Prochlorococcus marinus XMU1419: one gene and its partner. The protein of the gene in region 2 binds, or shares a complex with, the protein of the main gene of each other region. Links are inferred from orthologs where the notes say so. Each region holds a gene or a part of one and is shown on either strand. Other genes may lie near its edges.

Evidence for each region.
Region 1: the proteins of rodA (region 2) and mrdA are in contact, whole or in part, in a crystal structure (PDB 6PL5), measured with the Thermus thermophilus proteins. The link is inferred for Prochlorococcus marinus XMU1419 from one-to-one orthologs. Residues at the interface, in WP_223903423.1 of Thermus thermophilus: Phe161, Val165, Phe168, Val169, Leu172, Pro198, Tyr199, Glu202, Tyr211, Arg212, Asp213, Gln220, Val221, Gln223, Ser224, Ile226, Ala227, Ile228, Gly229, Ser230, Gly266, Phe267, Val270, Leu274, Tyr277, Gly278, Leu281, Phe285, Leu289, Arg297; in WP_223903432.1 of Thermus thermophilus: Arg4, Ile5, His6, Leu8, Ala9, Phe12, Ala15, Leu16, Leu19, Gly20, Arg22, Ala23, Trp24, Leu26, Gln27, Val28, Tyr31, Tyr34, Leu36, Leu43, Thr45, Asp47, Lys156, Gln157, Gly158, Ser160, Val184, Leu201, Glu202.

What each region holds. Positions count from the first base shown.
Region 1 is NZ_JAAORO010000001.1:37,508-40,840, reverse strand. Bases 256-3,254 are described here. They hold mrdA (penicillin-binding protein 2), read right to left. Parts: upstream 2,650-3,254; coding sequence 862-2,649; downstream 256-861. Other genes in these bases: HA151_RS00190 (hypothetical protein), read right to left, coding at 2,917-3,254; HA151_RS00200 (NAD(P)H-dependent oxidoreductase), read left to right, coding at 314-838; HA151_RS00205 (diflavin flavoprotein), read left to right, coding at 256-296. Outside these bases: more of HA151_RS00205, read left to right, coding at 1-255; more of HA151_RS00190, read right to left, coding at 3,255-3,333. UniProt on the Escherichia coli protein: Catalyzes cross-linking of the peptidoglycan cell wall. Responsible for the determination of the rod shape of the cell. Is probably required for lateral peptidoglycan synthesis and maintenance of the correct diameter during lateral and centripetal growth.
Region 2 is NZ_JAAORO010000003.1:448,292-451,494, forward strand. Bases 204-3,072 are described here. They hold rodA (rod shape-determining protein RodA), read right to left. Parts: upstream 2,338-3,072; coding sequence 1,069-2,337; downstream 204-1,068. Other genes in these bases: HA151_RS08575 (sensor histidine kinase), read right to left, coding at 204-1,069; HA151_RS08585 (Mrp/NBP35 family ATP-binding protein), read right to left, coding at 2,348-3,072. In the rest of the region: more of HA151_RS08575, read right to left, coding at 1-203; more of HA151_RS08585, read right to left, coding at 3,073-3,203. UniProt on the Escherichia coli protein: Peptidoglycan polymerase that is essential for cell wall elongation. Also required for the maintenance of the rod cell shape. Functions probably in conjunction with the penicillin-binding protein 2 (mrdA).

The DNA of each region.
Region 1 (3,333 bases), on a different replicon or contig from region 2:
TTGGAGATTCATTCGCATTAAATATTCTAAGTGAAAAAGATTTTAAAGAACCTTTGAAAAGATTTACAAGACCCTTTGCGCCTGGAGAAAATAGATTTGAAGGATTAAACATTGAATTGACTCCTAACGAACAGATAATAATTCCTGAGTCATTAGCATGGTTAGATGCTTCTGTAAAAGAGAGAATGGAATGTGGAGATCATTGGGTGATTTACGCCGAAGTGCTACACGGTAATATAGTTAAATCCGATAGTCTAACAGCAGTTCACCACCGCAAAACTGGTGCTAACTATTAAATTTGTTTATCTAATTTATGACTGAATCTAAAGATTTAATAATCATCTCAGCTAGTTGTGGGAAAAATCTAGAACTTTCTAAAAAGTTTCTTGCAAAAAGTATTGAGCTTAAAATAAATTCTGAGATATTAGATCTAACCACTCTTGACATACCTCTATTTAATCCACGAATTCATAACAAAGACAATATTCCAGTTGAAATAGAAGAAATTAAAAAAAAGCTTTTCGCAATAGAAAAGTGGGTTATTTGTGCTCCAGAATATAATGGATCTATACCTCCAATTCTCTCCAATTTCATCGCATGGCTTTCAATTTCTGGAGATGATTTTAGGAATTTATTTAATGGTCAACCAATTGCAATTGCAACATTTTCAGGGGGTATAGGATTAGAACTACTAACCTCTTTACGGATACAATTAGTCCATTTAGGTAGTCAAGTATTAGGGAGACAAATGTTGTCATCATATAGTAAACCCATAGATACCAAAACTGTTGAAGATATTATTAAAAGACTTTTACAAATGAAAAAATTAAAAACATAAACACTTAATCGTTACAATAAATATCACTTTTGTTCATTCCAAACTTTTAAAATTTGTCTGGCCATTGGAAGTGCATGTACAGAGCCTCCACCAGGTGTATTTTGAGCAAAAGCAACCACTAGCAGCTCACTCTTTTCAGAGGGAGTAAAGCAAACGAACCAAGCATGATCTAATCCGCCTTCACCATCTTCAGCAGTTCCAGTTTTACCTGAAACTGGAGGTAAATTTGAAACCCCATAGTTAATTGATACACCAGTACCTGACTCAACTACTTTTCTAAGACCTCGTTTTATCAACTCAATATTTTTTGGATCTAAATCTAATTTAATACGTTTTTTATCTGAAAAATATTCCCCATCATTTTTAGCTAAATGAGGAGTAACTAAATATCCTCCGTTTGCTATGGCAGCATATGCTCTAGCAATTTGAATAGGAGTAACTTGGACAACAAATTGGCCAATAGACATACTTGCAATATCTTCTGGAACCCAAGGAGTTCTACCTGGTTTGCCCCATCCTCTACCTTCATTAGCCCATTTACTATTAGCTATGAATCCTACATTTTCTTGTTCAGAAATTTCAATGCCAGAAAAAGAATTAAAACCAAGTTTTCTAGATATCTCGTAAATTTTATCGACTCCTACACCATATCCGACTTGATAAAAGAATGTATTACTTGAAACTCGTAAAGCATCTTCATAACCTATAACACCAAAACCTAAATCATTGTGTTCGCGAAAACATTGACTCCCATAAGTGATACATGGTTTTGTCTCTAACAAAGTATTACTAGGAAATATACCACTTTCTAAGCCAGCTAAAGCTGTTACTATTTTCCAAACACTTCCTGGATCATAAGCATTTAATGCCCTATTAAAAAGAGGTTTATCAGGAGAATCAAAAAGCTCATTATATTCTTTTTGAGGCTTAAAATCCTTTGAAAAAAAATTCAAATCGAAAGTCGGTTTACTGGCCATTGCTCTTATTGCACCATCTCTAGGATCCATCACAATTATTGCTCCAGCTTTTTTATTTTTAAGTGCTTCCTCAGCAACTAATTGCAAATTCATATCAATTGTCAATTCAATATCATTACCTTGTAATGGAGGTTTAATACCCAATGATTTTTGAAATTTCCCTAAAGAATTTACTTCAATCATTTCTCCACCCCATTCACCCCTTATAAAGTCTTCGTAAACATATTCAATTCCAGTTCTTCCTATTAAATCATTAAATTTATAACCCTTTTTGGATAAAAAACTATATTCTGAATCTGTGATTGGCTGAGTATACCCAATAACATGTGCAGCAACTGATTTATAAGGATAATTTCTAATTAATTTCGAAGCTATTTCAAAACTAAGTAGATTATCTTCATTTTCTTTAAATTTTATTAATTGATCCACATTTAAATCTTCAAGAATAGTTACTGAAAGTTTTTGATTTTTTAAACCATTAAAAAATTTTTTTTGTATTAAATTACTATCAACTTTTAATAAATCAGAGATTAGTAATTTATGTTTTTCCCAATTGCTTTGATTTACAGATTGAGGCTTAATTATTAAAGAATATTTAACTCTACTATCGGCTAAAATATAACCATTTTTATCAAGTATTCTTCCCCGTATTGGTTGAGCAGCAATGAGCCTAATCCTATTTTCATCAGACATTGTTTTAAAAGATTCATGATTTAATAGCTGTAAAAAAATTAACCTTAATAAAATCAACAAAAACGAAATAGAAGAAAAAATTAGTAAGACTAAAGGTTGCCTTTTTAATGAAATAATTTTTTTATTAGAGTTATTTTTTATCAAAAATTTTAAAATTATTTAGATATCTTTTTTTCCAGTAAAGAAATGGTTTCCCTTATCTCTTTTAGAACAGTAATTAAATGTTTATAGTCACTTTCTTCAGTATTCAGTGTGAACTCATCATTTTTAATATAATTTGAAGTAAAATTTTCATTCATAAAAATTTTATTTTTAAGATTAATTGTTTATTTCATCTTAATTCTAAATAAAAAAATTTATTTTTTCAAAAAAATATTAAGTACCATACTGAGAAACATAGCAGAGAAATTAATTTATTTGATCTAAGTTTTGTTCAAAATAAGGATTACAACTATTTTTAGATATCCCTAGAGTCCAGCCAATGAATGATGATATGAATATAGTAACTATTAATGGCAGAATAGCTTGTTGTGTATTTTCAAGACTGAACCATTCCTTCCAGCTACTAAAAAACCTTTCTCTTTGAAATTTTCTTTTTTCATTTTCTAATAATTTTGCTTTTTTGGCGAAGGATTTTGTAACCCACTTTTCAAATGGTATTTTTTTTATTATCGTCATTTTTCTCTCAACCTCTAATAAATGCCCGGAATTAAGATAAGGGTGAAACGTACTTATCAATTCAAGAGTTTTTAAAAACATCTCTACAGTCCCATCTTTTATGAGCTTTTGCTCATGACTTAAATCAGCCCACTCTATTTCCGGATA
Region 2 (3,203 bases):
TTTTATCAATTAATCCTCTTAACATTAATTCTAATTTTTCAGAATCACTCATAATTTGCGGAAGTTGATTAGGAATATCAATCTTTAAAGAAATCCCACGTCGATTTAATTGGTCATTCCATAAAGGAGCAAGCTTATTAAAAATTTCGGATAAATTAATTTTTGCCAAGTTATTTAATGACGGAACTTCATTACTAACTAATTCTGCTGCATTAAAGATTAAACCAAACCTATCTATTTGTTCATTACATTCATTATCTATTTGAATTAAACGATTTTTCATTGATTCGTCCATCTTATATTTTTTTAAAGTAGAACTTATTAGGGTTCTTATTGTTGCTAAAGGCGTTCTTACTTCATGAGATATTGCACGTAATAATTTTGCTTCAGTTATTTGCACATTTTTCTCATCGTTTTTTCCAGAATTCTTTATTTTATGGTTTGGAGTAATAGACGCTAATCTTGCCGATAATATTGGCCAAAATAATTCTTCAAATTGATTATTAATATTAAGCTCACCTAAATTATTAATTGCATTACGAAATTTTACTCCTTCCTCAAAATTTTCTTGATTTAATTTTGCATGCATTAATTCAATTGAAAGTTTTAGACTTTCTTCATCACACTTCATCAATAGAATTTTCTTACCTTTTTCTCCTACGATTGATAATACACACTGAAAATTTGGGGTGATTATCATCAAAAAAGGTTCATAACCATCTTCTTGACTAAGATTTAAGACTTTATAATTACAAATTAAATCTTTTTTTATCTTGTCTGAATTATTGATTGGCAAAAAACCTGCATTCTCATTTTGAAAGTACGGAAACCCCTCAGGAGACCAAAGCCATCCATGAAGTTGATTTAAAAATTTTTTATCATTAAAAGCTGGCAAAGGCGAGGCAACCCAAATCCCCCCGTGTTTATAATTCTGAGATAAGAAGTCTTTTTGAATAACTTCTAGAGAAGCCCACCACATTCTTCTGGATGTATCATCATCCACATAAATAGTTTGAACTCCTTTAAGCAATAGGTCTTGAATTTTTTTTATAGTTGTTTGTGATTTCATCAATTTCTTAGTGATCTAGAACGTTTCAATATAGATAAAACAAATCCAATTGATATAAAATTAGTCACCAATGAGGTTCGACCATAGCTCATAAAAGGAAGAGGAATCCCAGTAACTGGTCCTAATCCAATAGTCATAAATAAGTTAATAATTATTTGGAATAAAAAAGTTGAGGCTATTCCAATAACAATTAGAGATTCAAAGCTAGTCCTAGCAATTATTGCAGTATTAATAAGATTTTTAATCAAAAAAAAGAACAAAAATAAAACTATTATGCACCCCACAAAACCCAATTCTTCGCCTAAAGCACTGAATATAAAATCAGTATGTTGTTCTGGTATAAATTGCAAATTAGTCAGCTTACCTCTTAGCAAACCAGTCCCAAATAATCCTCCAGAACCAATTGCAATTTGACTCTGTATCAAATGATATCCACCACCTAATGGATCTCTATTTGGATCTAGAAATAAAACTAATCTATCTTTTTGATATTCCTTTAGACCATATTCCCATAAAATTGGTGTCAATTTGGCAACTAATAAATGGAAAGAAATCGCAAGAGTAGAAAAAATAATTTTCTTTTTCGAAGATCTATATGCAAGATATCCTATAACTGGAATCCAGAAAATAAGAATATTTGGTAGGGTTAAATACAATATAGAAGTGACAATACAAAACACTAATATCAAAATCCACTCTATAGGCATTTGTGACCAATAAAGCATCACACCTGTTAAAACAAGTAAAACTAAAGAGGTACCCAAGTCCGGTTGAAAGAAAATTAATAACCAAGGAACTGCTACTAATAATAAAGGCAATACTAAATCTCTTGCTGTTGAAATTAATTTTCTATCGAGTACTAAAGCGAGAGTTAATACAGTACTCAATTTAGCTACTTCAGAAGGCTGAAAAGAAAAGATGCCCAAGTTTAACCATCTTTGAGCTCCAGAAACTGTGATCCCAAAAAAATAAATTAGTAATAAGGATATTAAAGTAAACAAATAAAATGGAACCAAATATTTTTTTATTCTCTCTAAGGGTACATAAGAAATAAAAAATGCTAAAAAATAACCTAGAAAACCAGTTAGGATATGACTTAAATAATTCGATACAATTAGATTTCCCTGAACACTTTTTATTAATAAACCCGAAATTATAACTAAAAACAGGGGAATTAAAAGTAGTGGGGAAAATAAAAAACCTCTACTAAAGTTGCCTTTTTTTGATAAAAATCCTCGCTTATTTAATAAAGAAATTCTCCTAACCATCAATTATCTTTTAACAAAATTTTTTCTTAATTAATTGAGCTAAATTACCAAATACAATAGAACTTTCTATATTTGGCTGGCTTATTGAGATTGGTACACCTTTATTGCTTTCATCAACGAGAGGGATTTCAATAGGAATTTGGGCTAATAATGGTAAATCATTTTCTTTAGCTAATATTTGTCCACCACCTTTGCCAAAAATTTCATATTTTTTACTTGGCATATCCGGCGGAATAAATACTGACATATTTTCTACAATTCCCAGTAGAGGCACTCCAAGTTGTTTAAACATTGCTAACCCCCTCCTTGCATCTTGCAAAGATACTTGTTGAGGAGTAGTTACAACAATAGCTCCAGAAATAGGAACAGATTGAGAAAGGGAGATTTGAGCATCTCCTGTTCCTGGAGGCAAGTCAATAACCAAAAAATCAAGATTATTCCATTCAACTTGGTACAAAAATTGTCGGATTATACTATTAAGCATTGGTCCTCTCCATATAACTGGCTGACCTTCTTCTATGAGAAAACCCATTGATACTAATGAAATTCCATATTTATTTATTGGTATTAACCTTTGATCACTGCCACTACCTTCTGTAACCTTTGGATACTGTTCGGCAACTCCCATCATTGAGGGAGTATTAGGTCCATATATATCCGAATCCAGTAAACCAGTTTTTAAGCCTAATTTAGCTAGAGAACAAGCTAAATTAACAGCAATGGTACTTTTTCCCACTCCACCTTTACCACTGCTAACAGCTATGATATGTTGAATTCCATCAATCTTCTGCAAATCAGGAACATTACTTTGATTTTTAGATTCTGTTTTGGAAGGATTATTATCTATCTCTATTTGAACATCATCA